DNA from 4 places in the Streptomyces sp. NBC_01508 genome. Region 4 is predicted to be linked to each of the others. Evidence: riboswitches for the same ligand, from Rfam matches in the RefSeq annotation. Region 4 holds a riboswitch; each other region holds the start of a gene.
The links. A riboswitch is a leader RNA that binds a small molecule or an ion and turns the genes downstream of it on or off. The one in region 4 is predicted to bind cobalamin.

Region 1 (3,302 bases), 2.3 Mb from region 4:
CGACACGTCCGGGCTCGACCGGCGCCTCGCCGACACCGAACTCCTCGTCGCCTGCAACCCCTTCAACGTGCTGTGCGGCGCACACGGCGTGGCGCGCGTGTTCGGACCGCAGAAGGGCGCGACCCCGGCCGGCGTGGAGGTGCTGTCGGCGGCCCTGGAGCGCTGGGCGGCGGTCCTCACCCGGGACCTGTCGCCACGGATCGATCTGCGGACGGCCCCCGGCACCGGTGCCTCCGGCGGTCTGGGAGCCGGACTGGCCGCGGTGGGGGCGCGGCTCCTGCCCCGCTTCGACGTCCTGCTCGACCGGCTCGACCTGGACGCCAGGCTGGCCCGCGCCGATCTGGTGATCACGGCCGAGGGCGCGCTGGACCACCAGACCGTACGCGGCAAGATCCCCGCGGAAGTCGCGAGCAGGGCACACGCGGCCGGAGTGCCGGTGTTCGTGCTCGCGGGCACCATCGGGCCGGGCGCACACCTGGTACGGGCGATCGGCGTCGACGCGTACAGCGCGATCCTGCCGGCTCCGATGTCGCTGCCCGAAGCGATCGAGGGCAGCCGCGAGATTCTCGCCGACGCCACGGAACGGTCCCTGCGGATAGTGGAGTTGGGCACCCGGCTGGCTGCCCGGGCGGCGTGAGTGTTCGGCCGCGACATCCGGTTCGTACGCCCTTCGCCGCCGGTTCGGTCTTTCCGAACCAGGATCGGGGTGGTCGCTCCATCGTGCCCGTGACCTGCTGATACATACGGTCGAGCCATGTGCGGTGGCGACGCTGTCGATGTGCGAGCCGGTCAGCACCGGGGCCGCGGTGGGGTCGGTGCCCTCGCGGCGGCCGTAGACGTTGCCCATGGCGTCGACGCGGACGCTCAGCCCGGCCTGCTCCATCCACGCGACGACCATGCGCCACCCGGCCGCGTCGGCGTCGGTCAGGGCGAGGCGGTCGACGCCGCGCAGGCCGGTGCGCTCGTCGTCGTACGCCTCCGAGCGGGGCGGTGACAAGAAGACCCGGACGGAGCCTCGACGGGAGAGCGACGAACGGGCCGCCGTCCAATCGCGTGGTACGGCTTCCTGTACTGCTCTGCCGCTGGGCATTCGGGCTCGGCCCGGCCTCCAGCCGTGCCACACCGCTGCGCGTCAGCCCCGGAGTCCCACCGGGTTCCCCCACTCGGCAGTCGGGGAGGATACCCGAGCGCCGTCGACCCGCCAAGAGCGCCCGGCACGGGCCGTACCGGGAGACACAGGCCACCTTGACGCTCTGTGCGTACACGTGTTCCACTGCGCCTGATTACCGCTCGACACCCAGGGGAAGCCGGTCGAAACCCGGCGCTGACCCGCAACCGTAGGCCCGTCAACTCCTTGACGGGCGAGCCGGATTACCTGGGTGGGAGATATTCAGCGAAAGACGCCGTCGCGGACTACGGCGTGGTTCGGACGGCTCCCCGGCGTCTGCCGTGGGCCTTCGGTCACGCACGGCTCCGCCTCGGGTGACTCAGGGGGCCGTGGTGGAGACCGGGAACAGACCAGACCGTCGCGTGGCGGCGAGACTTCTCTCGCTGCTGTCCGCCCTGCTGCTGACGGTCGGACTCGGCACAGCACTCGTGACCACGGCCGCCCCGGCGGCGGCGGATCCGATCGGCGACTGCACCGCCACCAGAGGCGCGGTCGTCGCCGTCGACTTCGGCGACTGGGGCGGCGACGTCGTACGAGGCTGCGACACCACCCTGACCACCGGCATGGACCTGCTGCACGACGGCGGATTCACCACCACCGGCACGGTCCACGACGGCCCCGGCTTCATCTGCCGCATCGGCCACGACAGCTTCAAGGGCGGTGCGCAGCACCCCACTCCGGCCGACGAAGCCTGTCAGCTCACCCCGCCGGCCAACGCCTACTGGTCGTACTGGCTCGCGCCCGTCGGCCAGGACCACTGGACGTACAGCCCGCTCGGCGCGCTGAGCCGGCAGCCCAAGCCGGGCGAGGTCGAGGCGTGGGTCTTCGGCCCCACCGACATCGGCGGCGGCAGCGGGCAGCCGGGCTTCACCCCGGACGACGTACGGCCGGGTGGTGGCGGTGACCCGGATCCGGGTACCAGCACACCGCCCCCGGTGGAGCCGGGGACGGTCGACACCGACGCCGCCGCCGGCTGGCTCACGGGCCGGCTGAAGGACGGTGACCACATCTTCGACGAGGGCGCCGAGGGGCCGAACCACCTCCAGACAGCGGAGACGGCCTTCGCCCTCGCCGCCGCGAAGGGGCGCGGCGCGACGTTCGACAAGACAAAGGCGTATCTCACCGCGCACACCGCCGAGTTCGCGTATCCCCGGGGCATCGGCGAGGCACCCGACCCCAAGGGCGCCGCCCGGCTCGCGCTGGTCGCGGAGATCGCCGGGGACGATCCACGTGACGTCGGCGGGCACGACCTCCTCGCGGACCTCGCCGCGAACGTGTGCGTGGCCGGACCGGAGAGCGGCAGTACTCCCGGGTGCTCCGCCAAGGGCGACTTCACGGACGCCGGTACGACGGAGGCGCAGGCGCTGTCCGTCCTCGCCCTGCTGCGGGGCGACGTGAAGCCGCCGGCCGAGACGGTGTCCCGGCTGGCTGCTCTGCAATGTGCCACCGGGGGCGTCACCGGTGTGCTGATCCGGCCGGGCGAGAACTGCGAGGGGGACGCCGCCACCACCGCGCTGGTGGCGCTCGTCCTGGAGCGCGCGGGCGGCCACGACCGCGCCGTGACCAAGGCCCTGGACTTCCTCAAGAAGTCCCAGCGGGACGACGGTGGATACGTCGCCTACGTCGGGTCCGCCGCCGGAGATGTCGCCATCACCGCCGCGGCGTCGCAGGCGCTGCGCGCGCTGGGCGACGTGACGCGCGCCGACGCGGCGATGTCCTGGGTGTCGAGGCAGCAGAACGACGACGGCGGCTTCGGGTTCGAGGAGGCGATGACCGAGTCGTTCCTGTACCCGACCGTGCACGCGACCATCGGCGGCGCGGGAACCAACCTCGTCACGCTGACGACGAAGCCCAGCGAGCCGACCGAGCCCACGGACCCGCCGACCACACCTCCTCCGACGGATCCGGCCACCGACCCGCCGGGCGACGGTGCCGGCCCCGACCTCAAGAAGGGCACCGCCTACCTCACCGCCCCGGCCCGCCTCAAGCAGGGCCGCTACTACGAGAACATGGCCGGCTCAGGCTTCGCCGACTACGGCCTCACCATCGACGGCGCGTTCGCCCTCGCCGCCACCGGACACGACAACAACGCCCTGCGCGGCATCGTCGACTTCCTCGACGGCGAGGGCGAGGA
Region 2 (3,302 bases), 980 kb from region 4:
AGCCCAGCTCGCCGCGGAGCAGGTCCACGAGGATGCGGGGGCTCATGGTGGCCGGCAGTTCGGTGTCGTACGCGGGCGCGAGCAGGTGCCCGGTCATCACCACGCGTACGCCCGCCTCCATCGCGGCGAGGAACGGCGGCAGCGCGGTGGCGGCGATCTCCTCGGCGCTCGCCGAGACCTGTGGCAGGCCGTGGTGGGAGTCGACCGAGGTGTCCCCGTGGCCGGGGAAGTGCTTGGCGCAGGCGGCGACGCCGGCCGACTGGAGTCCGCGGATCCAGGCGGCGGTGTGCCGGCAGACGACGTCCGTGCCGGCGCCGAAGGAGCGGGCGCCGATGACCGGGTTGAAGGGGTTGGAGTTGACGTCGGCGCTGGGCGCGTAGTCGAGGGAGACGCCGGCGGCGTGGAGTTCGCGGCCGATGTCGCGGGCGACGGACTCGGTCAGCTCCACGTCGTCCACGGCGCCGAGTGCGAGGTTGCCCGGCCGGGAGGCGCCGGTCCAGGCTTCGAGCCGGGTGACGTCGCCGGCCTCTTCGTCGATGGCGATGATGAGGTCGCGGTTCTCCGCGCGTAGTTCGGCGGTGAGGCGCGCGACCTGTTCGGGGTCGACGATGTTCCGGCCGAACAGGACGACGGAGGTGAGGCCGCCGGCGATCCCGCGGCGGACCCAGTCGGGCAGGGTCGTGCCGACGAATCCGGGCTGGAGCGTGGACTCCGCGAGTCGCGTCAGCCGGTCGCGACGGCCGCTCGACGTGGCGCTCCGCCGGGTGCTGGACGCAGTACTCGGCGTGGCGCGCGGCTCACTGCTCGGCTGGTTGTTCGGCTGGCTGTTCGGCCGGGTGCTTGGCTCCATGCGGGTCCTCCGAAGGCGCATCGCTCGGCCGGCTCAGCGAACCGCCCTTGAACTTGGTACAGGCCAATCGGATGGTGGCTTAGACCAATTATGTGTGTCAAGGAGGTACCGCGCTTCCGCGCGTTGCGTGAACTCGCCCCGGAAGCAGGGGGATTACGCCGTTCATGAATATCTGGTGAGCCTTCGAGGGAGCTGATGGGCACGGGTTAGGCTGGTCGGTGCAGCTGGTTCGTTCCCGTCCGACGGGCGGGAACGTCGCAAGAGGGAACCTGGTGAGAATCCGGGACTGCCCCGCAGCGGTGAGTGGGAACGACCGCCGTCATCAGCACTGGGCCCGTGCCGGGCCTGGGAAGCGACGGTCAGTAGGTGTCCGCCGGGTGTCCGCACCCGACCGGCGTGCCCACGAGTCCGAAGACCTGCCCGCTGTGCGTACGCGACCGATCGCGTACGGGGATTCCGGTGACCTCGTGGGCGGGTCGGCGTACCTATCGGCGGGCAGGCGTACGTACGCGTACGTACGGGCGGCCCGTCCGGTTCCGTACCCCTTCGTGTCCGCGATCCGTCACCGGGATCGCAGGAGGACAACTCGCGAAGGAGAGTTCCGTGACAGACAAGTCCGCAGCCGCGGCAGCGCGCGCCACCGTGTACGGCTACCCCCGCCAGGGCGCGAACCGCGAACTGAAGAAGGCCGTCGAGGGCTACTGGAAGGGCGCGGTCGGCGCCGATGCCCTGCGGGACGTGGCCTCGCGGCTGCGCCGCGCCAACTGGGAGCAGCTCGTCGCCGACGGTGTCCACGAGGTTCCGACCGGTGACTTCTCGTACTACGACCAGGTCCTGGACACCAGCGTGATGGTCGGCGCGATCCCGGAGCGGCACCGCGCGGCGGTCGGCGACGACGCGCCGCACGATTCGCGGGATTCGCGGGATTCGCGGGATTCGCGGGACACCGCCCGGGCCACCGCGCAGGACCGCGCGCTGGACGGCTATTTCGCGATGGCGCGCGGCACCCGGGACGTGGCACCCCTGGAGATGACCAAGTGGTTCGACACCAACTACCACTACCTGGTCCCCGAGGTCGGCCCCGGCACCGTCTTCTCCGCCGACTCGGCCAAGCAGGTCGCCGAGCTGACGCAGGCCCTCGCGCTCGGCCTCACCGCCCGGCCCGTGCTCCTCGGCCCCGTCACGTATCTGCTGCTGGCCAAGCCCGCCCCCGGCGTGGCCGCCGGCTTCGAGCCGCTGACGCTGCTCGACCGGCTCCTTCCCGTGTACGCGGAGATCCTGGCCGACCTGCGCGCGGCCGGCGCCGACTGGGTGCAGCTGGACGAGCCCGCGCTGGTGCAGGACCGCACCCCGGCCGAGCTGAACGCCGCTTCCCGCGCCTACCGCGACCTGGGCGGCCTGACCGACCGGCCGAAACTGCTCGTCGCCTCCTACTTCGACCGGCTCGGCGACGCGCTGCCCGTGCTCGCCAAGGCCCCCGTCGAAGGGCTCGCGCTCGACTTCACCGGATCGGCCGCCGCCGCCAATCTGGCCGCTCTCGCGGCCGTGGGCGGGCTGCCCGGCAAGCGGCTGGTCGCGGGCGTGGTCGACGGACGCAACGTCTGGATCAACGACTTCGAGAAGTCCCTCGCCACCCTCGGCACGCTCCTCGGCCTCGCCGACCGCGTCGACGTCGCGCCGTCCTGCTCCCTGCTGCACGTCCCGCTCGACGCGACCGCCGAGCGCGACATCGACCCGGAGATCGCCCGCTGGCTGGCGTTCGCCCGCCAGAAGAGCGCCGAGGTCGCCACGCTGGCCCGCGCCCTGACCGAGGGAACGGGCGCCATCACGGCCGAACTCGCCGCCAACCGCGCCGCGCTCGCCTCCCGCGCGGGCTCGGCGCTCACCCGCGACCCGGCCGTGCGCGCCCGCGCCGCGGCCGTCACCGACGCGGACGCCCGCCGTTCGCAGCCGTACGAGGTACGGACCGCCGCCCAGCGGGCGCACCTCGGTCTGCCGCCGCTGCCGACGACCACGATCGGCTCCTTCCCGCAGACCGCCGAACTGCGTACCGCGCGGGCCGATCTGCGGGCCGGCCGGATCGGGACGGCGGCGTACGAGGAGCGGATCGAGGCCGAGATCCGCGACGTCCTCGCCTTTCAGGAGAAGGCGGGGCTGGACGTCCTGGTGCACGGCGAGCCCGAACGCAACGACATGGTGCAGTACTTCGCCGAGCAGTTGACCGGGTACGTCGCCACGCGGCACGGCTGGGTGCAGTCGTACGGCACCCGCTACGTACGCCCGCCGGTCCTCGCCGGGGACATCTCGCGCCCGGAGCCGATGACGGTGCGCTGGACGTCGTACGCGCAGTCGCTCACCGACCGCCCGGTGAAGGGCATGCTGACGGGACCGGTCACGATGCTCGCCTGGTCCTTCGTCCGGGACGACCAGCCGCTCGGTGACACCGCGCGGC
Region 3 (3,302 bases), 3.0 Mb from region 4:
CGCCCTCCTCCCCCACCAGCAGCAGGTCCAGCGGCCGGGCGAGCGCCATGAGGACGGCGGTGCCGGCGACGAGGACGGCGGCCGGCACGACGAGCGTGCCCCAGCGGGCGCTGCCGAGCCCGCCGAGCGACCAGAACAGCGCCTCCTGGAAGTGTTCGGGCCGGGCGGAGACCACCAGGACGAGCGTGGTGAACGCGGACAGGATGTACGAGACGGTCACCCCGGCCAGTACGAGGCGCCCGCCGGTCATCGTGCCGCCGCGCCGGGCCAGCGCGTAGACGAGGGTCATCGCGACGAGCGAGCCCGCGAAGGCGGCGGCCGGCATGGCGACGGTGGTGGTGATCCCGCCGCCGATGCCGCTGCCGATGCCGAGGACCAGGACGAGTACGGCGCCGGTGGACGCCCCCGAGGAGATCCCGAGGAGGAACGGGTCGGCCAGCCGGTTGCGTACGAGGGCCTGGAGGACCGTCCCGACGACGGCGAGACCTGCGCCGACGACCGCGCCGAGCAGCACACGCGGCAGCCGTACGTCCAGGACGATCGTGCGGAAGGGGCTGGGCTCCGCGCCGCCGGTGAGGATCGTGAGCACCTCACCGGGCGGGATACGTACGGAGCCGAGCGCGAGCCCGGCGACGACGGCGCAGGCGAGGGCCGCGGCGAGGCAGGTGAGCACGACGGCCTGGCGCAGCCTGCGGTGGTGGTGGCCGGGCGGGTGGTGGCCGGGGTGATGGTGACGGGGGTGGTGGTGGCCGGGCGGGGTTGTGCGACTCATGGCCGTCGGCCCTACGCGCCCGCCCCGGGGTGGAGTTGGTCGGCGAGGCGCTGGACGGCGGCGGGGGCGCGGACACCGAGGACGGCGTCGGAGAGCGGCAGGACGGCGAAGCGCTTGTTCCTGATCGCCGGGACGTCCTTCAGTACGGGGTCCTCCAGCAGCCGCTTCTTCTTCTGGGCGACGGTGGTGGCGCCGTAGTCGTAGATGAGGATCGTCTCGGGCTTGCGGGCCACGACCTGTTCCCAGGTGGCGTCGCCGAAGGGTCTGTCGAGGTCGGCGAAGACGTTGCGCCCGCCGGCCCGCTCGATCAGCTCGTTGCCGATGCCCTTGCCGCCGGCGGTGAACGCGGTCTTGTCGCCGCTGTCGTAGACGAAGACCGGGAGGGGCTTCGTGTCTTCGAGCCCGGCGGCGGTGGCGGCGAGGGTGGTGCGCGCCTCGGCGGTCCACTTCTTCGCGCGGTCGGCGACACCGAAGGTGCGGCCGACCTCCTCGATCTCACGGAAGACGTCGTCCATGGAGGTCCGGCCATCGGCGCAGTTCTCCAGGTTGAGCCGGGTGTCGATGCCGGCGTCCTTGAGGTCGTCGCGGGTGCGGCCGTCCTTGGCGGCGAAGGCGCTGGCGTAGCCGCCGTAGACGAAGTCGGGGTTCGCGGCGAGGAGTCTCTCCTTGGAGGGGTACTCCTTGGCGATGACCGGGACGCTGTCGTACGCCTTCTCGTAGGCGGGCAGGACGGCGTCGTCCAGCCAGGCGGTGCCGACGAGGGACTTGGCGAGACCGAGTTCGATCATGATCTCGGTGACGTGCTGGTTCATCGTGACCACGCGCTTCGGGGGTGCCTCGAAGGTGGTCTTCACACCGCAGTTGGTGACCGTGTACGGGAATCCGGCGGCCGGCGCTCCGTCGTTCCGGACGGGGTCCGGGGTGGTGGAGCAGGCGGCGAGCGGGAGCAGCAGCGGGAGCAGGACCGCCGGTATGAGGGCGTGGCGCCGCGAGGACATGACTGGGCCTCCTCCGGGGGATTTCCGCGTCCCCTGGCATGGTGGGAGAAGGGCGACAGGTCAGTTCCTGGCTTCCGGGACCCGCGCTCGCGGGGCCTGGTCACAGTGGCGGGACCGTGCCGGATTCGCACCGGCTTCCTGGGTCCTGCCGCCCTGGATCGCGTCAGTCTCTCAGACGACCTCGACCTCTTCCTCCGTGACCTCGCCCTCGACGATGCGGTACGAGCGGAACTGGAACGGGCCCATGTCGTCGGTGTCGGCGGTGGAGACCAGGACGTAGTGGGCGAACGGTTCCATCGCCAGGTCGATGTCCCGGCGGGAGGGGTACGCCTCGGTCGCGGTGTGCGAGTGGTAGATGACCACCACGTCCTCGTCGCGCTCGCGCAGCTCGTTGTCGAGCTGCTTGTGCTCGGTCGAGTCGAACTCGTAGAACGTGGGCGAGCGGGCCGCGTTGAGCATGGGGATGAAGCGCTCGGGCCGGTCGCTGCCCTCCGGGCCCGCGATCACGCCGCACGCCTCGTCGGGGTGGTCCGCCCGCGCGTGGGCGACGATCCGGTCGTACAGCGCCTGGGTGATGGTGAGCATGAGGTGAAGGATAAGCAGGTGGCCTCCGCGTGTGAGATACGGAGGCCACCTGATGAGACGGCCGGTGAGACGGGTCGGTGGGACGGACCGGTGGGACGGACCGGTGGGACGCGTCGGTGGGACAGCCGGTGGGACGCCCGCGTCAGTCGGACACCTTCGCGTACTCCGGCTCGTGCGGGCCTTCCGGGTCGCGCCGTTCCCCGGAGGCGCGCGCCGCCAGTCCCGGGTTACGGCTCTTGAGCAGCGCCCAGCCGCCGGCCAGGAACAGCGCCCAGAGCGCGCCGACGTACAGCGACACCCGGGCGTCGGAGTCGTACGCGATCAGGCAGGTCACGAAGGACAGGAAGACCAGCGCCACCCAGCTCAGGGCCGAGCCGCCCGGCGCCGGGAACGAGGACGCCGGCAGCCTCCCCGCGACCACGGCGGAGCGGTACTTGATGTGGCTGATGAGGATCATCATCCAGGTCCAGATGCCGGCGGCGGTGGCCACCGAGGTGACGTACAGGAACGCCTTCTCGGGGACGACGTAGTTGAGGACGACGCCGATGCCCATCAGCGCGACGGACGCCGCGATGCCGAACGCCGGTGTCCTGCGGGAGTTGAGCTTGCCCAGGGCCTTCGGGGCTTCGCTGTTGGCGGCGAGGTCGCGCAGCATCCGGCCGGTGGAGTACATGCCGGAGTTGCAGGACGACAGGGCCGCCGTCAGCACCACGAAATTGACGATTCCGGCGCCGAGCGGGATGCCGATCTTGGCGAAGGCGTGCACGAACGGGCTCTCGCCCTCGCTGAATTCGGTCCATTCGACGACGGCGAGGATGACGGTGAGCGCGCCTACGTAGAAGACGATGATGCGCCAGGGCAGCGTGTTGATCGCCTTGGGGAGTGTCTTCTCCGGATTCTCGGACTCGCCCGCGGTGACGCCGACGAGTTCGACGGCCAGGTAGGCG
Region 4 (3,302 bases):
GCCCATCATCCCCAGGCCCACCGGGCGCCACTTGGCGTTGGAGCGGCCGGCCTGCTCGGTCGGGTAGAAGTTGATGTCCACGACCCGGTCGAGGAAGGTCACGGCGGTGCGGACGCTGTCGTCCAGCCGTTCCCAGTCCAGCTCGCCCGTGTCCGTCACGAACGCGCCGATGTTGATCGAGCCGAGGTTGCAGACGGCCGTCTCGCCGTCGTCCGTGACCTCCAGGATCTCGGTGCAGAGGTTCGAGGAGTGCACGACGCTGCCGGGCTCGGCGGTCTGGTTCGCCGTACGGTTCGACGCGTCCTTGAAGGTCATCCAGCCGTTGCCGGTCTGCGCGAGGGTGCGCATCATGCGGCCGTACAGCTCGCGCGCCGGGATGGTCCTGCGGGCCTTGCCCGCCGCCTCGGCCGCGCGGTACGCAGTGTCGAAGCCGTCGCCCCACAGATCGACCAGCTCGGGCACGTCGGAGGGGGAGAACAGCGACCAGTCGCCGTCCGTGTCGACCCGGCGCATGAACTCGTCGGGGATCCAGTGCGCGAGGTTGAGATTGTGCGTACGGCGCGCCTCCTCGCCCGTGTTGTCGCGCAGCTCCAGGAACTCCTCGATGTCCGCGTGCCAGGTCTCCAGGTAGACGCAGGCCGCGCCCTTGCGCCGGCCGCCCTGGTTGACGGCGGCGACCGAGGAGTCCAGCGTCCGCAGGAACGGCACGATGCCGTTGGAGTGCCCGTTCGTGCCGCGGATCAGTGAACCGCGGGCGCGGATACGGGAGTACGAGAGGCCGATCCCGCCCGCGTGCTTTGACAGGCGGGCCACCTGGTGGTAGCGGTCGTAGATGGAGTCCAGCTCGTCCAGCGGGGAGTCCAGCAGATAGCAGGACGACATCTGGGGGTGCCGGGTGCCGGAGTTGAAGAGCGTGGGGGAGGAGGGGAGGTAGTCGAGCCGGCTCATCAGGCCGTACAGCGCGGCGACTTCGTCCACGGCGGCCGGGGAGTCGTCCTTGGCCAGCCCGGACGCGACGCGCAGCATGAAGTACTGCGGCGTCTCGATGACATCGCGGGTGATCGGGTGCCGGAGCAGATAGCGGCTGAAGAGCGTGCGCAGACCGAAGTAGCCGAAGCGGTCGTCGGCTGCGGGGTCGATCAGCGCGTCGAGGCGGGCGGCGTGGCGGGTGACGAACGCGGCCGTACGGTCGGCGATCAGGCCCTCCGCGTGGCCCACGGCGACCGACGAGGAGAACGAGACGGCGCCCTGGCCGGCGGCCTCGTCCGCGATGGTGCGGGTGAGCAGGCGGGCGGCGAGACGGGAGTACGCGGGGTCCTCCGAGATGAGCCCGGCGGCGGCCTCGGTGGCGAGTTCACGCAACTCGGCCTCGTCGGAGGCGGCGTTACGGCCACGCAGCGCGGCGGCGGCGACCCGGCCGGGGTCGGTGTCGGCCAGGTCGGCGGTGAGGTCCATGAGGACCCGCAGCAGGGCCGTACCGGGTCCGTCGGCCGCGACGGCCGTACCCCGTTCCCGCTCGGAGATCGCTGAAGCCGGATCGGCTGGCGCGATGGTCACGTGGTGCTCTCCCTCGCTCGGCTCTGGGCCACGGAGGGAGGGGCACGGCAGCGCACGCCCGCGTACGCCGCCCCGGAAACGGGCAGCGCGCGGTGCGGCGTCCACCGGCCCAACCGCGAGGCCCGGACGTCTCGGCACCCGGATCGGTCGAACCGGGTGCGCCGTCGGCAGGTGCTCGGACTCGCGGGGCGCGCAAAGCGCACCACAGCACACCGTTGCGGGACAGTTCCGGATTTCCACCGGATTCTCCTGCGGCGACAGCAGACTTGAGCATACATGTGGGGTCGGTTGGGAGAAGCACCCCCCACATGTTGTGTCGTGGGTGTTTCGCCTTGCCCTGAAACGGCCCCGAAACGCCTTAGATTTCCAGGCTGTACGTGAGCAGGGGCGAGAGAGCGGGAACCGGCGACCAGTCCCGCTCCGGGGTCCGTACGAAGTCCAGCCGCTCGTAGATCCGGTGGGCGCCCAGCATTGTCTCGTGGGTGGACAGACACACCCGCACGCACCCCTCGGTGCCCCGCGCCCGGTCCACGCACGCCCGCACCAACGCCTCGCCGACACCGCGCCCCCGGGCGGATGACGCGACCGCCAGCATGCGGAACTCGGCCTCCCCCTCCCTGGCGATGTTGGCCCACGCGGACCCGCCGGAGGCGTGGGCGACCCCACCGAGGACCACCCCGTCCGCGTCGACGGCCACGAGCACGTCGGACCCGGCGGCCCGCCCCGCGACGTCGCGCAGGGTCTCCAGATAGGGATCGTCCGCCCCGAAGTCCAGCAGCCCGTCGTCCAGATAGGCCCGCGCGGTGATCTCCCCGAGCGCCGCGTACTCGGCGGGCTCGGCCGCTCTGATCGTGAAGTCGGCCGCCGGCCGTATCGCCTGGTTCATCACAGCAGTGTGCGACACGGCGACGGCGGCGCGTTGTCCGAGGGGGTCGCTACCGTTGTGGGCGACGTGAGGGGGTCCAGCGGCGTGGCTACTACCGACCGGCTCCATGTGGAGACCCACGACTTCGACGAGTTGTACCGGATTCTGAGCCGCACGGCCGAACGTGCCCCCCTGGAACTGATCGACGGGAAAGTGCACGGCAAGGCGGGCCCGGACGGCACGCACGGATGCATCATGCAGTGGCTTGTACGCTGCTGTTTGCGGTCGAGACCGGAGCTGTGGCTCTATCCAGTCCAAGGGCTGAGAGTCCAGCGACATCTCCTGGGCCGCGCCCGGCCGGACGGTGCTCTCGCTCCGAGCGGTGCCTTCGCGGGCCAGGGCGAGTGGGTCGACCCCGGCCCCGTCCTGATGGCCGTCGAGGTCACCTCGTACGACTCCGACACCGACGCACGCGACCGGGTGGAGAAGCCCCGTTCCTACGCCGAGACCGGTGTCCCCGTCTATCCGCTGATCGACCGCGACTCCTGCGAGGTGACCGTCTACAGCGAGCCGGATGGTGTGCGCTACGAGAGCGCCCGCACCGTGCCGTTCGGCAAGAGCGTCGTCCTGCCCGACCCCGTGGGCATCACGCTGGAGACCGAGCAGCTGAAGGACTGGGTGCACTGACACCCGCTCGCGCACGGCGAAGGGCCGTCGTACCCCCATCGGGATACGACGGCCCTTCGCCGTACTGGCACGGCCGCTCAGCAGCAGCGGAACCCTTCCCTCGGGTCCGCCTCACGCGCGTCCATCCGGGCGCGTTCGAAGGCGCGGCGCGTCACGGGCTCCGCCGTCGGGTCGCAGGCACGGGTGTGGGCCA

Region 1: it holds a riboswitch for cobalamin, as region 4 does, so the genes downstream of both, OG700_RS01560 (prenyltransferase/squalene oxidase repeat-containing protein) here and OG700_RS11795 (ribonucleoside-diphosphate reductase subunit alpha) in region 4, are expected to answer to the same signal.
Region 2: it holds a riboswitch for cobalamin, as region 4 does, so the genes downstream of both, metE (5-methyltetrahydropteroyltriglutamate--homocysteine S-methyltransferase) here and OG700_RS11795 (ribonucleoside-diphosphate reductase subunit alpha) in region 4, are expected to answer to the same signal.
Region 3: it holds a riboswitch for cobalamin, as region 4 does, so the genes downstream of both, OG700_RS25950 (ABC transporter substrate-binding protein) here and OG700_RS11795 (ribonucleoside-diphosphate reductase subunit alpha) in region 4, are expected to answer to the same signal.

The regions. Positions count from the first base shown of each region.
Region 1 covers NZ_CP109419.1:347,406-350,707, reverse strand. The annotation lists gene OG700_RS01570 (glycerate kinase) at 1-637, shown strand, start outside; gene OG700_RS01565 (hypothetical protein) at 755-994, shown strand; cobalamin riboswitch at 1,064-1,207, opposite strand; cobalamin riboswitch at 1,255-1,399, shown strand; gene OG700_RS01560 (prenyltransferase/squalene oxidase repeat-containing protein) at 1,531-3,302, shown strand, end outside.
Region 2 covers NZ_CP109419.1:3,598,012-3,601,313, forward strand. The annotation lists gene OG700_RS16490 (glycoside hydrolase family 3 protein) at 1-850, opposite strand, end outside; cobalamin riboswitch at 1,059-1,289, shown strand; gene metE (5-methyltetrahydropteroyltriglutamate--homocysteine S-methyltransferase) at 1,454-3,302, shown strand, end outside.
Region 3 covers NZ_CP109419.1:5,577,243-5,580,544, reverse strand. The annotation lists gene OG700_RS25955 (FecCD family ABC transporter permease) at 1-772, opposite strand, end outside; gene OG700_RS25950 (ABC transporter substrate-binding protein) at 784-1,770, opposite strand; cobalamin riboswitch at 1,811-1,942, opposite strand; gene OG700_RS25945 (Mov34/MPN/PAD-1 family protein) at 1,942-2,355, opposite strand; gene OG700_RS25940 (amino acid permease) at 2,498-3,302, opposite strand, start outside.
Region 4 covers NZ_CP109419.1:2,618,618-2,621,919, reverse strand. The annotation lists gene OG700_RS11795 (ribonucleoside-diphosphate reductase subunit alpha) at 1-1,557, opposite strand, end outside; cobalamin riboswitch at 1,706-1,838, opposite strand; gene OG700_RS11790 (GNAT family N-acetyltransferase) at 1,916-2,443, opposite strand; gene OG700_RS11785 (Uma2 family endonuclease) at 2,528-3,109, shown strand; gene OG700_RS11780 (YbdD/YjiX family protein) at 3,187-3,302, opposite strand, start outside.